2 regions of the Pseudactinotalea sp. genome follow, and region 1 is predicted to be linked to the other one. Evidence: predicted binding sites of a transcription regulator. Region 1 holds the regulator's gene; the other holds the start of a gene.

Region 1 (7,290 bases):
CGCCACCCCCTCGATCGGTGAACAGTTCCTCGGCGCGCTCTCCAGCATTGCCGCGATGCTGCTCGCGGTGATCATCCAGCAGGGCGCCGTGCACAAGGTGAACGGGCGTCTGAACGGGTTCGGCGACTTCATCAAGTTCGACCACGCGGGACCGGGCTTCCTGACCGCGCTGCTGGTCGCCGCTGCGTACATCGTCAACCTGATCCCCTTCATCGGCTGGCTGCTCGCGCTCGCGATCTTCCTCCTGGGAATGTTCGCCGTGCCGATCGCGCTCGACACGGGTGCTTCGCCCGTGGACGCGTTCAAGCGGAGCATGCAGCTGGTCACGGGCAACGTGGGCAACGTGCTGCTGCTCATCCTGGCGTCGATCGGTGTGATGCTGCTCGGTCTGATCGCACTGTGCCTCGGTGTGTTCGTGGCGTACCCGATCGTCCTGATCGCCGGTGTCTTCGCCTACCGAACGCTGTCCGGCCAGCAGGTCGCGCCGGCCTGATCGCCGCGTGTGGCGGGGCGTGAATGTGCGCCCCGCCACCGTGAGTCCCGCTCCTGCGTCCTGACGATGTCGACATGACGGAGGCACAATGACCGAGCAGCCGCCGGCCGAGCCGGACCCTGCCGCGGCTGGCGCGCGGGACGAGGCGCCTGCCACGTACGGTCCGGCTCCTGACCCGCGCGGCGCCTATCCCGGCCCCGACGAGGGCGGGTTCGTGCCGCCGTCCGACCTGACTCCCGATGCCTACGGGCCGCCCGGACCGGGTTACGAAGTCGACGACACCGACCGGCCGGAGGGTCCAGCGCGCGGCGGACGTCTTCGACGGCTCCTGAGCCGTCTTGCCGGTCGCTGACGCAGCCCTTCGTCAGTCGACGGTCACGAAGTCCACCAGCTCCTCGACCCTGCCGAGCAGGGCGGGGGAGAGGTCCTTGTAGTCGCGGACCTGTCCGAGGATCCGCTTCCAGCCGGCCGCGATGTCGGCCTGGTTCCTGGCGGGCCAGCCCAGCGCACGCAGCGTGCCGACCTTGATGTCGGTGCCGCGCGGCACGTGGGGCCATGCCTCGAGCCCCACGCGGCCGGGCAGCACGGCCTGCCACACGTCCACGTACGGGTGGCCGAGCACCAGCACGCCCGGGAACCGGGCCATCACGTCGTCGGCGATCCGGGTCTCCTTCGAGCCGGGAACCAGGTGATCCACGAGAACGCCGACGCGGCGCTTGCTGCTCGGCCCGAACTCGGTGAGCCGATCGACCACGTGATCGACGCCGTCGAGCATCTCCACGACCACGCCCTCGATCCGGAGGTCGTCGCCCCACACGCGCTCCACGAGCTCGGCGTCGTGGCGGCCCTCGACCCAGATGCGGGACGCGCGGGCGACCCGGGCGCGGGCATTCGACACGGCGACAGAGCCGCTGGCGGTGCGGGCGGTGCCGCTCGCTCGCTGCTGCGGTCGCGGTGCGACGAGCCGGACCGGCTTGCCGTCCACCCAGAACCCGGCGCCGAGCGTGAACGTGCGGGTGCGTCCGTTGCGGTCCTCCAGCACCACCACGTGCTCACCGCCGCTCTTCTCCACGCGGACCACGGCGCCCACCCAGCCGCTCGTGACGTCCTCCACCACGAGACCCCGCTCTGCGGGGACATCGGTGGTCTGGGGCTTGCGCGCGCGGTGCGGGTCGTGGGAGAGGACGTCGGAGCCGTAGCGGTCGTGGGTCACGGTGCGTGACGTTACGCACGCACGAGCCACATGTGTGGGAGGCGCCGCGTAGAATTGGCACTCGGACCGGGCGAGTGCCACCGGTCGTGACGTGCCCGGGAGGAGGCGAGTCGATGGAACGGCAGGACAGACAGCTCGACGTGCTCCGCGCGATCGTGCAGGACTACGTCCGCAGCCGCGAGCCCGTCGGCTCCCGCAACCTCGTGGAGCGGTACAACCTCGGCGTCTCGCCCGCCACGATCCGCAACGACATGGCCACGCTGGAGGAAGAGGGCTACATCGCACAGCCGCACACCTCCGCCGGGCGGATCCCCACGGACAAGGGTTACCGAGCCTTCGTCGACCGGATCAATGTGGTCAAGCCACTCTCCACCGCGGAACGGCGCGCGATCGCCGAGCTGCTGGACTCCGCTGTGGACCTCGACGACGTGCTCGAACGCACCGTGCGGCTGCTCTCGCAGCTGACGCAGCAGGTCGCCGTGGTGCAGTACCCCTCGTTGCGCCGCTCGGCGCTGCGGCACGTGGAGCTGGTGCCCGCCGGTGCGCGGCGGCTGATGATCGTCATCATCACCGACACCGGGCGGGTGGAGCAGCGCTCCATCGACCACGACGTGCAGGTCGACGACACGTTGCTCGCCGAGCTGCGGGCGCGACTCAACGCGGCCGGCGTCGGGCGGCGTATGCCCGAGCTCGTGCGTGCCTTCGGCGAGATCGTCGCTGCCTTCCCTCCCGAGGACCGTGCGCTGGTGACCGAGATCACCGAGGTGGTCACCGACACCCTCTCGGAGGAGGTCGAGGAGCGTATCGTCATGGCAGGCACGGCGAACCTTGCCCGTGCCGACGTCGACTTCACCCGCACCATCTCGCCCGTGCTGGAGGCGTTGGAGCAACAGGTCGTGCTGCTTCGCCTGCTGACCGAGATGGGCGAGGAGTCGCCGCTGGCGGTGCGTATCGGCGCTGAGACCCACAACGAGGGGCTCAGCGAGACCGCTGTCGTGGCCGGTGCCTACGGAACATTCGGCGATGGCAGCGGGTTCGGCCAGGTGGGCGTTGTCGGTCCGACCCGGATGGACTACCCCTCCACCATGGCCGCGGTGAGAGCGGTGGCGCGGTACCTGTCCAAGATCCTGGCGTCCTGACGCCACCGACGAACGAGCAGACGAGACGAGAAGCGTGACGACGGACTATTACGAGGTGCTCGGCGTGTCCCGGGAGGCCTCTCCCGACGAGATCAAGCGCGCCTACCGCAAGCTGGCGCGCCAGTACCACCCAGACGTCGCCGGCCCCGATGCGGCCGACAAGTTCAAGGAGGTCAGCGCCGCGCACGAGGTGCTCTCCAACCCCGAGAAGCGGCGGATGTACGACCTCGGCGGCGGCACCTCCGGGATGCCGGGCGGTGGCGCCGGCTTCGGCGGGTTCAGCGACATCTTCGAGTCGTTCTTCCAGGCCGCCGGGGGCGCGGGAGCCAGCCGCGGGCCGGCATCCCGCGTGCGGCGCGGTCAGGACGCGCTGATCCGGATCGACGTCGACCTCAGCGAGGCCGCGTTCGGCGTGGCCAGGGAGATCACGGTCGATACCGCCGTGGCGTGCCAGGTCTGTCATGGAAGCTGCTGCCGGCCGGGCACCGGACCGCAGACATGCCCGGAGTGCCAGGGCCGTGGGTCGGTGCAGCGTGTGGCGCGCTCGTTCCTCGGCAACGTCATGACCACCGCCCCCTGCACGGCATGCGGGGGCTTCGGCACGGTGATCCCCGATCCCTGCCCCGAGTGCTCCGGCGAGGGCCGTGTCCGCAGCCGCCGCACCATCACGGTCAACGTGCCACCGGGCGTGGACACCGGTACCCGCATCAAGCTGAGCGGCCAGGGCGAGGTCGGCCCCGGTGGCGGGCCGGCGGGTGACCTGTACGTGGAGGTGCGCGAGCTCAAGCACGCGGTGTTCACCCGCCGCGGCGACGACATCCACTGCACGGTGGAGCTTCCGATGACCGCGGCTGCGCTCGGCACCGTGGTCACCATGGACTCCCTCGACGGCGTTCAGGAGGTCGACATCAAGCCGGGCACGCAGCCCGATGACATCGTGACGCTGCGGGGTCTCGGTGTGGGACACCTGCAGGCGTCCGGCCGCGGCGATCTGCACGTGCACGTGCAGGTGACCGTCCCCACCCGGCTCAGTCCCGAGCAGGAGAAGTTGCTGCGGGACCTCGCCACCGAGCGTGGCGAAGAGCGTCCCGACCCGCGAATCTCACCGGTGAAGAGCTCGGTGCTGCGCAAGCTCCGAGACACCTTCGCCGGTCGGTGAGCGCCCCCGCATGACCGCACCGGTGTTCGTGGTCCAGCCGGGTGAGCTCGCCGGTGTGCGTGCCGGAGCCTCCTGGACGCTCACCGGGCCCGAGGCCCGTCACGCGGGCTCGGTGCAGCGCCTTCGCGCCGGCGAACCGATCGAGGTGGTCGACGGCGTAGGGACCAGGCTCCGAGGTGAGGTCACCGAGGGATCGGGACCGGCCGCCGTCGTGATCTCCGTGCTCGAGGTGAACCAGGAGGAGCGGCTCCTGCCGCGACTGACGCTTGTGCAGGCGCTCGCCAAAGGCGGGCGCGACGAGATGGCGATCGAGGCGGCGACGGAGCTCGGCGTCGATGCGGTGCGGCCGTGGCAGTCGGAACGGTCGGTCGTCCAGTGGCGCGGAGAGAAGGCGGCCAAGGGCGAGCAGCGCTGGCGCTCCCTGGTGCATGCTGCGAGCAAGGTGGCACGGCGGTCGTGGCTGCCGGAGGTGCTGCCGTTCGTGCGCGGCGCCGCGATGGTCGACACGGTCGCCGAGGCCGTGGCAGGGGGAGCGGTGGTGCTGGTGCTGCACGAAGTGGCCACCTCGCCGCTGGTCGACGTCCCGCTCGACGGCGTGGATGAGGTCATGATCGTCATCGGACCCGAGGGCGGGATCAGCGACGGCGAGATCGACGCTGTGGTGGGCGCGGGTGCGCGCGCGGTGCTGCTCGGCCCGAACGTGCTCCGCAGCTCCACCGCCGGGCCTGCTGCCATGGCTGTGCTCGCGTCCCGACTCGGCCGGTGGAGCTGACTGGTTCACCCGCCCACTGCGGAAGCGAGGGAGCCTTCATGCTTCGCGAGCCATTCTTGGCGGCGGAGGATGACGTCGCCTATGCCGTCATTCCACATCCGTCTCCAGCCGCCGCCCAGGGTGTCAGCGCGGCGCTTCATGCCGTGCCAGGAGAGCTCGGCGATCTCTCGCGAGACGGGGAGCAGCCGGCGCCGGCCGTCATCATCCAATCCGTACGCGTCGACCAGGAGCGCGCCGCGCGCGAAGGGGTCGACGGCACTGACCGCTTCCTGCCGATCGCTCGGGTGCATCCAGGGCCCCCACCACAGCAGGAGATTTGCCACCTCCTCGACACGCGCAGCTGGTCGCGCGAGGTCAAAGTCGATCAGCGCGGCGGCCTCGTCGTCCCGGAACACGACGTTCTCAGGCGTGATGTCTCGATGTCCGATGAGGGTAGCGGGACCTGCTGAGGGAAGCCGCGGGGGATCGGACGCTTCGACGGCCCACGCGGGGACCCCGACCTGCTCCGCAGCATCGTCGTAGAGCCGCAGCAGGCGGGCCACGCTCTCGGCTCGACTGTCGTCACCCACCCAGGCCGGCCAGGGGCGTCCGGCAACCTCCCCAGGGACGAAGGTGAGGACCTCACGCCCTTCGCCGTCGGTACCCAGGTACCGGGGCGCGTGACTGAAGCCTCGGCGCTCGAGCTCCTGGAGGAGCTGGTGCACTCGTGTAGACGATGGACTGGCCGGTCGTCGCACCGTCGGACCCTTCCGCACCAGGCCCTCAGTGACGTCGCCGCCGATGAGGGGGATTTCAGGATCTTCGGGCTGTGGCTCTATGAACGGCATCCGTCCACGATGGCATGCGGTCACGGCAGGTTGTGCCGCGCTGTTCCCACGCGCCGAAATCGGTCGAAATTGAGGCGAGGGATGTCGGTGCCGGCACGTAGCGTCAGGGACCGATGATCGAGACGCCCGCCAACCCCGAGTTCACGCCCGCGGACAAGGTGTCGCTGCGGGCTGCCACCAGGCCCGACGACCCTGCCCGGCGATTGGACTGGCGTCGGCTCCGTCGCCCAGCGGCCGTGGTCGCGCTGGTCACCCTCACGCTCGGGGCGCTCGGGCAGGTGCTGGGTACCGCCGCGGCTGGTCGACTGGCCGAGAACGCGACGCTCGCCGGCCTGGGTCTGCTCGCCGTGTGCGTGGTCGGCGGAGCGTTGCTGGATGGCACGGGCCAGGTGATCTGGGCCGGTGTCGTGGACCGTGCGGAGGGCAAGCTGCGAAGCGACCTGCTCGATGCGGCGCTCGCACAGCCGCTGTCGGCACTCTCGGAGCAAGCTGTCGGCGAGGTGCTCGACCGGGTCGACGACGCCACGCACGCGGTTGGGACGCTGGTACGCCGGCAGCTGTGGGGTGCCGGCCGTACCGTGGCGGGCACGGTGCCCATGTGGGTGGTGGCCGGACTCACCTGGTGGCCGGCATGGATCCTGTTCCCGCTGCTGGCGGTGATCGTGTGGTTCGCCACCCGGCGGATGCTCGGGGAGATCGCGCGGCGCAAGGTGATCGAGGAGATGGCGTGGACCGACCATGCGGCCGCGTTCGAGGAGTCGGTCGCTGCGCGCAACGACCTGCGGACGAGCCTCGGCCAGCCGTTCGCGGCGCGCCGCCTCGCCCAGCTGTCCGCTGCGGTGCACGAGAAGTTCCACCGTGTGGTCCGGGTCGAGGAGAAGCTGATCCGCCGAGCGGGCCTGCTGACCTACGCGCTGCTCGCCGCCACCGCAGTGGTGAGCGCCGTGCTCGCCGCGGGCGGTGACCTCTCGGTGCAGCAGCTCGTCACGCTGTTCCTGGTGACCGCGATGTTCATCGGGCAGATCGACAACCTCGTGCACCACCTGCCCGACATCCAGGAGGGGCTCGGCGCCATCATCAGGCTGCGGCAGATGCTCGCGCTGGAGCCGGAGCCGGAGGGCGGCGACGAGGTCCCTGGTGGACCGCTCGATCTGGAGCTGCGTGATCTGAGCTTCGCGTACGCCGAGGGCACCTTCGCGCTGACGAACGTCAGCCTGCGCCTGCCTGCGGGCGCCACGCTCGCGCTCGTGGGGCGCACGGGCTCGGGCAAGTCGACGCTCGCCGCGCTGCTCTCACGGGCGGTGGAGCCCGAGCCCGGCTCGGTCTTCCTCGCGGGCACCGATGTGCGCGACCTCGATCTGCAGAAGCTGCGCCGCGCCGTCGGCGTCGTGACGCAACGGACCGAGATTCTGGCCGGGACCCTTGCGGAGAACATCGCGCTGTTCGCGGACGTTCCGCGCCACGACCTCGAGGCCGCGGTCCGCGAGCTCGGTCTGAACGAGTGGGTGGCGGGCATGCCTGAGGGGCTTGACACGCTGCTGGGGCCGGGCGGCACCACCTTGTCCGCGGGCGAGGAGCAGCTGGTCGCCTTCGCGAGGCTGCTGGTGCGGAACGTCCAGCTGGTGGTCCTGGACGAGGCCACCGCGCGGATGGACCCGTTGACCGAGGCGCGTGTGGTTGCCGCCTC
Region 2 (7,290 bases), on a different contig from region 1:
GGCCGACGTTGAGCAGCAGGTTGCCGTTCTTGGAGACGCCGTCCACGAGCATCCGGATCAGCAGGTCGACGGGCTTGGCATCGAGGTTGTCGCGGTCGTAGCCCCAGCTTCCGTTGATCGTCTGGCACGCCTCCCAGCGCACGAGCTCGCCATCGCGGCGCATCGGTCCGGAGGGCTGATACTGCTCGGGTGTGACGAGGTCGCCTGGGATGTCTAGCCGGTCGTTGACGACGATGCCGGGCTGCAGCTCGCGGGTGAGCCGCATGAGCTCTTCCGAGTTCCAGTCGGCGCGACCCTTGCCGGGGAGGCCACCGCGCCCGCCCGGGTAGGAGAAGTCGTAGAACAGATAGGAGATCTCGCCGTAGTTGGTGAGCAGCTCCCGCACCTGACCGTGCAGATACTCCGCGTAGCGCGCTTGGTCTCGCCCCGCGTTCAGGCCGGGCACGTCCTCGTGCTCGCGGAGGGGGTGGATGCCGTCGACGACGAAGTCGGGGTGATGCCAGTCGATGACCGAGTGGTAGAAGCCGACCTTGAGGCCGGCGCCCCGCACGGCCTCGACGAACTCGGCGACGGCGTCGCGACCGAAGGGCGTGTTGGTCGCCTTGAAGTCCGTGAGAGCGGAGTCCCAGAGGGCGAAGCCCTCGTGATGCTTGGTGGTCAGCACGACGTACTTCATCCCCGCCTCGGCAGCGAGCTTCGCCCAGGTCTGGGGGTCGTAGCGGTCGGCGGTGAACACGTCGGCGTAGCGCGCGTACTCGTCCGGGTCGATCTGCTCGCGGTGCTGAACCCACTCGTGCCGTGCCAGGAGGCTGTAGAGGCCCCAGTGCACGAACATTCCGAAGCGGTCGTGGTCGAACCAGGCGTGCGGGTCGGTGGCCATCGTCGTCACAGGCTCCTTCTGCCGCGCGACCGTGGCGCGACCGTCGTCGAGAATCGTCAAACATCCGATGTGTGGAGTGTAGTGACCCTCGGCCGATTCTGCTCAGGCTGATGGCTGGCAAGGTCAGATCGACTGAAGTGGCGGGGATTCACCGGCGTAGCTGGTCGGAGTGAGGTCAAATGGCGTCGAGGAGAGGATGGTGTCGACGCCCGATACATCACATCATTGTCTGGCGAGGCCATCGACGCACGTATGTCATCGCCATCGCGGTCTCGCAGAGAATCTCGCTGCTCCTGATCGTGTTGGCGAGCTGGTTGCTCGGGGCGCCGTGCGGCCGGGACTCGTCTCTGGAGGACGGGTAGTTCGACCCGGGGCAACCACGCTCGCGCGAGAGCTTCCCGCGATAGCGTGCACGCCGTGACGAATCAGTATCAGCAGCCAGACCAGCGGCCGCAGGGCTACCAGCCGGGCTACCAGCAGGACGCTCCGCAGCAGGGCTACCAGCATGGGTATCCCCAACAGGGCTACCAGCAGGGCTATCTGCAGCAGGGGTACGGCTACGCCCAGCAGCCGGCCGCGGTGAACGTGCAGCCTCCCGCCTCGTCGATGGCGCCGCAGCCCGGTGCGATGCCGTGGGCGGCGGTCGCCCCGAAGCGGAAGCGCCCGGTCGCCCTGGAGATCGTGCTGGTGATTCTCGGCGGGCTGGCGGCGTCGGCGTTCGTGGTGCTGATGGCCGTGGTCACGAGCGGTGCCGACGTGTTCGTGGCCGTGCTGCTCTCGATCGTGCCGCTGGTGATGATCGGGGCGGTGATCCTGTGGATCGACCGCTGGGAGCCGGAGCCGCGGTTCCTCATGATCGCCGCGCTCTTGTGGGGCGGCGGTGTCTCCGTGTTCATCGCGAGCCTGCTGAACAGCGTGGTCGGTGTCGCGATCGGCGGAGCTCTCGCGCCCGACATGGCGCCTGAGCTCACCCCCGCCGTGTTCGGTGCGCCGATCGTGGAGGAGGCCGCCAAAGGACTCGGCATCCTGCTGATCTTCCTGGTCCGGCGCCGTGAGTTCAACGGTCCGGTCGACGGCGTGGTGTACGCCGCGATCGTCGCACTGGGTTTCGCGGTGGTCGAGGACGTCCAGTACTTCGCGCTCAACGCCGACACGATGGGCTCGGTCTTCGTGATGCGGGCGCTGCTCAGCCCGTTCGGGCACCTCATCTACTCGCTCCCGATGGGGATCGCGCTGGGCTTCTCGTCGCGGATGCGCTCCAAGGCGGCGTGGCTGTGGCTGTTCCCGCTCGGTTACATCGTGGGCGTCGGGCTGCACATGGGCTGGAACGGCAGCCTCACGATGGCGAGCTCGGGTCTGGACATCATCGCGATCTTCGTGTTCCTCAACTGGTTGCCGTTCGCGCTACTGGCGGCCGTGGTGATCTGGCTGCGTCGCCGGGAGTCCACGATCATCTCGCAGCGGCTGCGCGACTACGTGCCCAGCGGCTGGCTCACCGAGCAGGAGGCTGAGACGGTGGCTTCGATGCGCGCCTCGCGCGCGGCCCGGAACTGGGCCGCTCGGTTCGGCCCGGCCGCGAAGAAGGCCATGCGGGACTACCAGCGCGCGGCCACCCGGCTCGCGTACGCCCGCCAGGACCTGTACACCGGCCACGCCGGCAACCGCGCGCGCATCGACGAGGCGGACCTGCTCAGCGCCATGGCGCAGTCCCGCGCCGAGGTCACGGCCCGCTCCCAGGGTGCGCCGGTCGGCTGAGGTTCGACGGCGACACGCACCGGACGTTTTAGCACTCGCCTTGACCGAGTGCTAACGCGAAACTAGATTGTGACCCAGGCTCCATCCGGAGCTGGAGACCGTGCCGCAGGTTCGGTCGTCGACCCCCGCGACGGCGACGGCCAGCACCATCGGCACGGCCCATGTCCTGATCAGTTGAGATAGCGAAAGGGGAGGTCCGCTGTGTCGGTCTCCATCAAGCCGCTCGAGGACCGGATCGTCGTCAAGGCGAGCGATGCCGAGCAGACCACGGCCTCTGGCCTCGTCATCCCGGACACCGCGAAGGAGAAGCCCCAGGAGGGCGAGGTCCTCGCGGTCGGCCCGGGTCGTGTTGACGACAACGGGAACCGTGTTCCGGTCGACGTCGCCGTGGGCGACACCGTCGTCTACAGCAAGTACGGCGGCACCGAGGTGAAGTACGCGGGCGAGGACTACCTGATCCTCTCTGCGCGCGACGTCCTCGCGATCGTCGAGAAGTGAGCTGACGCTACCCAGCGTCTGACTCGACAGCAGGCCCCGGCCGCCCTCGTGGCGGTCGGGGCCTGCTGCTGTCCACAGCCTCGACGAGCGAGTCGAGGTGAGGGACGTCACGGGCGAGCGAGCGGACCGGGGGACGCGACGCCGTCGGGCTCCCGCCTAGACTTGTCCACGTGACGCAGCCGCAGCGCGACCCCTTCGGTTTCATCGGACTCACGTACGACGACGTGCTCCTGCTCCCTGGGGAGACCGACGTCATCCCCAGTGACGCGGACACCTCCACGCGCCTGACTCGCGAGATCTCGATGAAGATCCCGCTCGTCTCGGCGGCGATGGACACCGTGACCGAGGGGCGGATGGCGATCGCGATGGCGCGCCAGGGCGGCGTCGGCATCCTGCACCGCAACCTGCCGATCGCCGAGCAGGCAGCGCAGGTGGACCTGGTGAAGCGGTCGGAGTCGGGAATGGTGACCGACCCGCTGACGATCGGCCCCGATGCCACGCTCGCCGAGCTCGACGCCCTGTGCGCGAAGTTCCGCGTCTCCGGCCTGCCGGTGGTCGACGGCGACAACAGGCTCCTCGGCATCATCACCAACCGCGACCTGCGGTTCGTGGAGCCGAGCAAGTTCGACGTCACCCGCGTGCACGAGACCATGACGCCGATGCCACTGGTGACGGCGAACGTGGGCGTCTCGCGCGAGGATGCCTCAGCACTGCTGGCCAAGCACAAGATCGAGAAGCTGCCGATCGTCGATGCCGACAACAAGCTGACCGGGCTGATCACGGTCAAGGACTTCGTCAAGTCCGAGCAGTACCCGCTGGCCACCAAGGATGGTGAGGGTCGGCTCGTGGTGGGGGCCGCCGTCGGGTTCTTCGGTGATGCCTGGGAGCGGGCGAGCGCCCTGGTCGAGGCGGGTGTGGACGTGCTCGTGGTCGACACCGCCAACGGGCACGCACGGCTGATGCTCGACATGGTGCGCAAGCTCAAGTCCGACCCCGCGACCAAGGGCGTGCAGGTGATCGGCGGCAACATCGCCACCCGCGAGGGCTCGCAGGCGCTGGTCGAGGCTGGCGTGGACGCTGTCAAGGTGGGCGTGGGCCCGGGGTCGATCTGCACCACCCGCGTGGTCGCGGGTGTGGGAGTGCCGCAGGTGACCGCGATCTACGAGGCGTCGCTCGCGGCGAAGCCGGCGGGTGTGCCCGTGATCGGCGACGGCGGTCTGCAGTACTCCGGCGACATCGCCAAGGCGCTGGTGGCCGGAGCCGACTCGGTGATGCTCGGCAGCTTGCTCGCCGGCACCGATGAGGCGCCCGGCGACCTCGTGTTCTCCGGTGGCAAGCAGTTCAAGCTCTACCGCGGCATGGCCTCGCTCGGTGCGATGCAGTCCCGCGGCGACCGCCGCTCGTACTCCAAGGACCGCTACTTCCAGGGCGATGTGTCCGACGACGACGTGATCACCGAGGGCATCGAGGGTCGCGTGGCGTACAAGGGATCGGTCGGGCAGGTGGCGCACCAGCTCACCGGCGGGCTGCACCAGTCGATGTTCTACGTGGGCGCCCGGACGGTGCCCGAGCTGCAGGAGCGCGGCCGCTTCGTGCGGATCACTGCGGCTGGGCTCAAGGAGTCCCACCCGCATGACGTGCAGATGGTCTCCGAGGCACCGAACTACTCCTTCCGCGGCTGAGGTCCCGCCACCGGCCGGTAGCCTGTGGCGGTGACTTACGAGATCGAGATCGGCCGCGGCAAGCGGGGCCGCCGCGCGTACTCCTTCGACGACATCGCCGTGGTGCCCTCTCGGCGCACGCGGGACCCCGAGGACGTATCGGTTGCGTGGCAGATCGACGCCTACCACGTGGACCTGCCGGTCCTCGCGGCGCCGATGGACTCGGTGATGAGCCCGGCAACGGCGATCCGGCTGGGGGAGCTGGGCGGCATCGGTGTGCTCGACCTCGAGGGGTTGTGGACCCGCTACTCGGACCCGGAGCCGGTGCTCGCTGAGATCGCCGACCTGCCGCAGGACCGGGCCACTGCGCGCATGCAGGAGCTGTACGCGGCGCCGATCATTCCGGAGCTGATCACGGAGCGGCTGGGGGAGATCCGTCAGGCAGGCGTCACGGTCGCCGGCGCGCTCTCGCCGCAGCGCACACAGGAGCACTGGCGCACGGTGGTGAGCGCGGGCGTGGACCTGTTCGTGATCCGTGGCACCACGGTGTCGGCTGAGCACGTGTCCTCGAACGCGGAGCCGCTCAACCTCAAGCGGTTCATCTACGAGCTCGACGTGCCGGTGATCGTGGGCGGCGCGTCCACCTACACCGCCGCACTGCACCTGATGCGCACCGGAGCGGCCGGTGTGCTGGTCGGGTTCGGAGGCGGAGCCGCCCACACGACCCGTACGACACTGGGCATCCACGCCCCGATGGCCACCGCCGTCGCCGATGTGGCGGCGGCACGACGCGACTACCTGGACGAGTCCGGTGGCCGGTACGTGCACATCATCGCCGACGGCGGTGTGGGCCGTTCCGGCGATCTCGTCAAGGCCGTGGCGTGCGGTGCCGACGCCGTGATGCTCGGAGCCGCGCTCGCCCGCGCCACCGAGGCGCCGGGCCGCGGCTGGCACTGGGGCTCGGAGGCGCACCACCCGCAGCTCCCGCGCGGTGAGCGGGTGCAGGTGGGCACGGTGGGCACCCTGGAGCAGATCCTGCGCGGCCCGGGCAGCCAGGCCGACGGCACCCTCAACCTCATCGGGGCGCTGCGCCGCGCAATGGCCACCACCGGCTACTCCGACCTCAAGGAGTTCCAGCGCATCGAGGTCGTGGTGTCGCCGTATCACCCGGCGTGACGTCCTCGCCCGCGATCGTCTCGCTGTGGCGCGCGCTGCTTGCGGTGCTCGCCTGGACCGGGGTCTGGTGGGGGCTCGACGGCGGTGGTCCGGGTGGTTCGGTCGGCTGGTTCAACCTGGCGTACTTCACGCAGGTGTGCGGCGTGCTGGTGGCTGCGACGGCGACCGGTGCGCTGCTGCGGCCGCTCTGGCGCCGGGGTGAGATCGAGGCGCGGTACGGGGTCGTGCGAGGTGGCGTCGCGGCCTGCTCGATGCTGACGCTGATCGTGTTCGCCACGTTGCTCGGCGCGGACTACAGCACCGGCCACAGCGTGCTGCTGCACCTCGTGGTGCCGCTGGTCGCGCTCGCGGACTGGCTGTTCGTGGGGCGGAACCAGACCGCGCTGCCGTTCTGGGTGCCGTTCGCGTGGTTGGCCGTGCCGCTCGCCTACCTGCCGATCTACCTGTGGGCGAGCGGCCACGTGGGTCCGCTGTACGGATTCCTGCTGCCCGGCGATCCCTCGTTCGTCCCGATCGCCGCGGTGATGCTCGCGGGGTTCCTGGCGCTGTTCCTCGCCTATTGGGGGCTGGGTCGCCTCCAGGGTGTGATGGTCCGACGGCGGGAGGTCGCCTCGTGAGTGGCGTGCGGTGGGGTGTGATCGGGGTCGGCGACGTGGTCGAGCACAAGAGCGGTCCCGCGCTGCAGACGGTGCCGGGCTCGAGCATTGCCGCCGTGATGCGGCGCGACGGTGCGCGAGCGGAGGACTTCGCGCGGCGGCACGGGGTGCCGCGCTGGTACGACGATGCCCAGGCGCTGGTCGAGGTCGGAGGCGTGGACGCCGTCTACGTGGCCACCCCGCCCAGCAGCCACGCCGAGCACACGATTCGGGCCGCGGCGGCGGGTAAGCCGGTGTACGTGGAGAAGCCGATGGCGCGCTCCGTGGGGGAGTGCGAGGCGATGATCGAGGCGTGCGATCGAGCCGGCGTCGGGTTGTTCGTGGCGTACTACCGGAGGGCGCTGCCGCGGTTCGTCGCGGCTCAGCGGGTGATCCAGGAGGGGCGGCTGGGCCGGGTCGAGCGGGTCGAGGTCACGCTGTTGCGTGAGTCGGCAGGCGGCGGTTGGCGACTCGACCCGGAGCTCGCGGGCGGCGGCCTGTTCGTCGACCTCGCCTCCCACACCCTCGACTGGCTCGATCTCGTCTTCGGTGCGGTCACCGTGCTGGGGTCGGAGGTCGACGGCGGACCGGCTGAGTCGCGCGTGAACGTGGCCTTCTCGTTCGGCTCCGGCGTGACGGGGCACGGCCGGTGGGACTTCGAGGCCGGGCGTGTGCACGACGCGAT

Evidence for each region. The regulator HrcA, encoded in region 1, represses chaperone genes, less so after heat shock. The targets are predictions, from matches to a motif close to TTNGCACTCGNNNNNNNCGAGTGCNAA.
Region 2: the regulator HrcA is predicted to act here: its motif matches at 2,664-2,690, upstream of groES (co-chaperone GroES).

What each region holds. Positions count from the first base shown of each region.
Region 1 covers NZ_JBMDXJ010000085.1:11,955-19,244, reverse strand. The annotation lists gene ACOJSN_RS03970 (hypothetical protein) at 1-493, shown strand, start outside; gene ACOJSN_RS03965 (hypothetical protein) at 582-845, shown strand; gene ACOJSN_RS03960 (DUF3097 domain-containing protein) at 858-1,706, opposite strand; gene hrcA (heat-inducible transcriptional repressor HrcA) at 1,820-2,845, shown strand; gene dnaJ (molecular chaperone DnaJ) at 2,880-4,004, shown strand; gene ACOJSN_RS03945 (16S rRNA (uracil(1498)-N(3))-methyltransferase) at 4,015-4,776, shown strand; gene ACOJSN_RS03940 (phosphotransferase) at 4,782-5,480, opposite strand; gene ACOJSN_RS03935 (ATP-binding cassette domain-containing protein) at 5,717-7,290, shown strand, end outside.
Region 2 covers NZ_JBMDXJ010000044.1:10,960-18,249, reverse strand. The annotation lists gene ACOJSN_RS02170 (alpha-L-fucosidase) at 1-880, opposite strand, end outside; gene ACOJSN_RS02165 (PrsW family glutamic-type intramembrane protease) at 1,298-2,635, shown strand; gene groES (co-chaperone GroES) at 2,837-3,133, shown strand; gene guaB (IMP dehydrogenase) at 3,304-4,815, shown strand; gene ACOJSN_RS02150 (GuaB3 family IMP dehydrogenase-related protein) at 4,846-5,970, shown strand; gene ACOJSN_RS02145 (Pr6Pr family membrane protein) at 5,967-6,587, shown strand; gene ACOJSN_RS02140 (Gfo/Idh/MocA family protein) at 6,584-7,290, shown strand, end outside.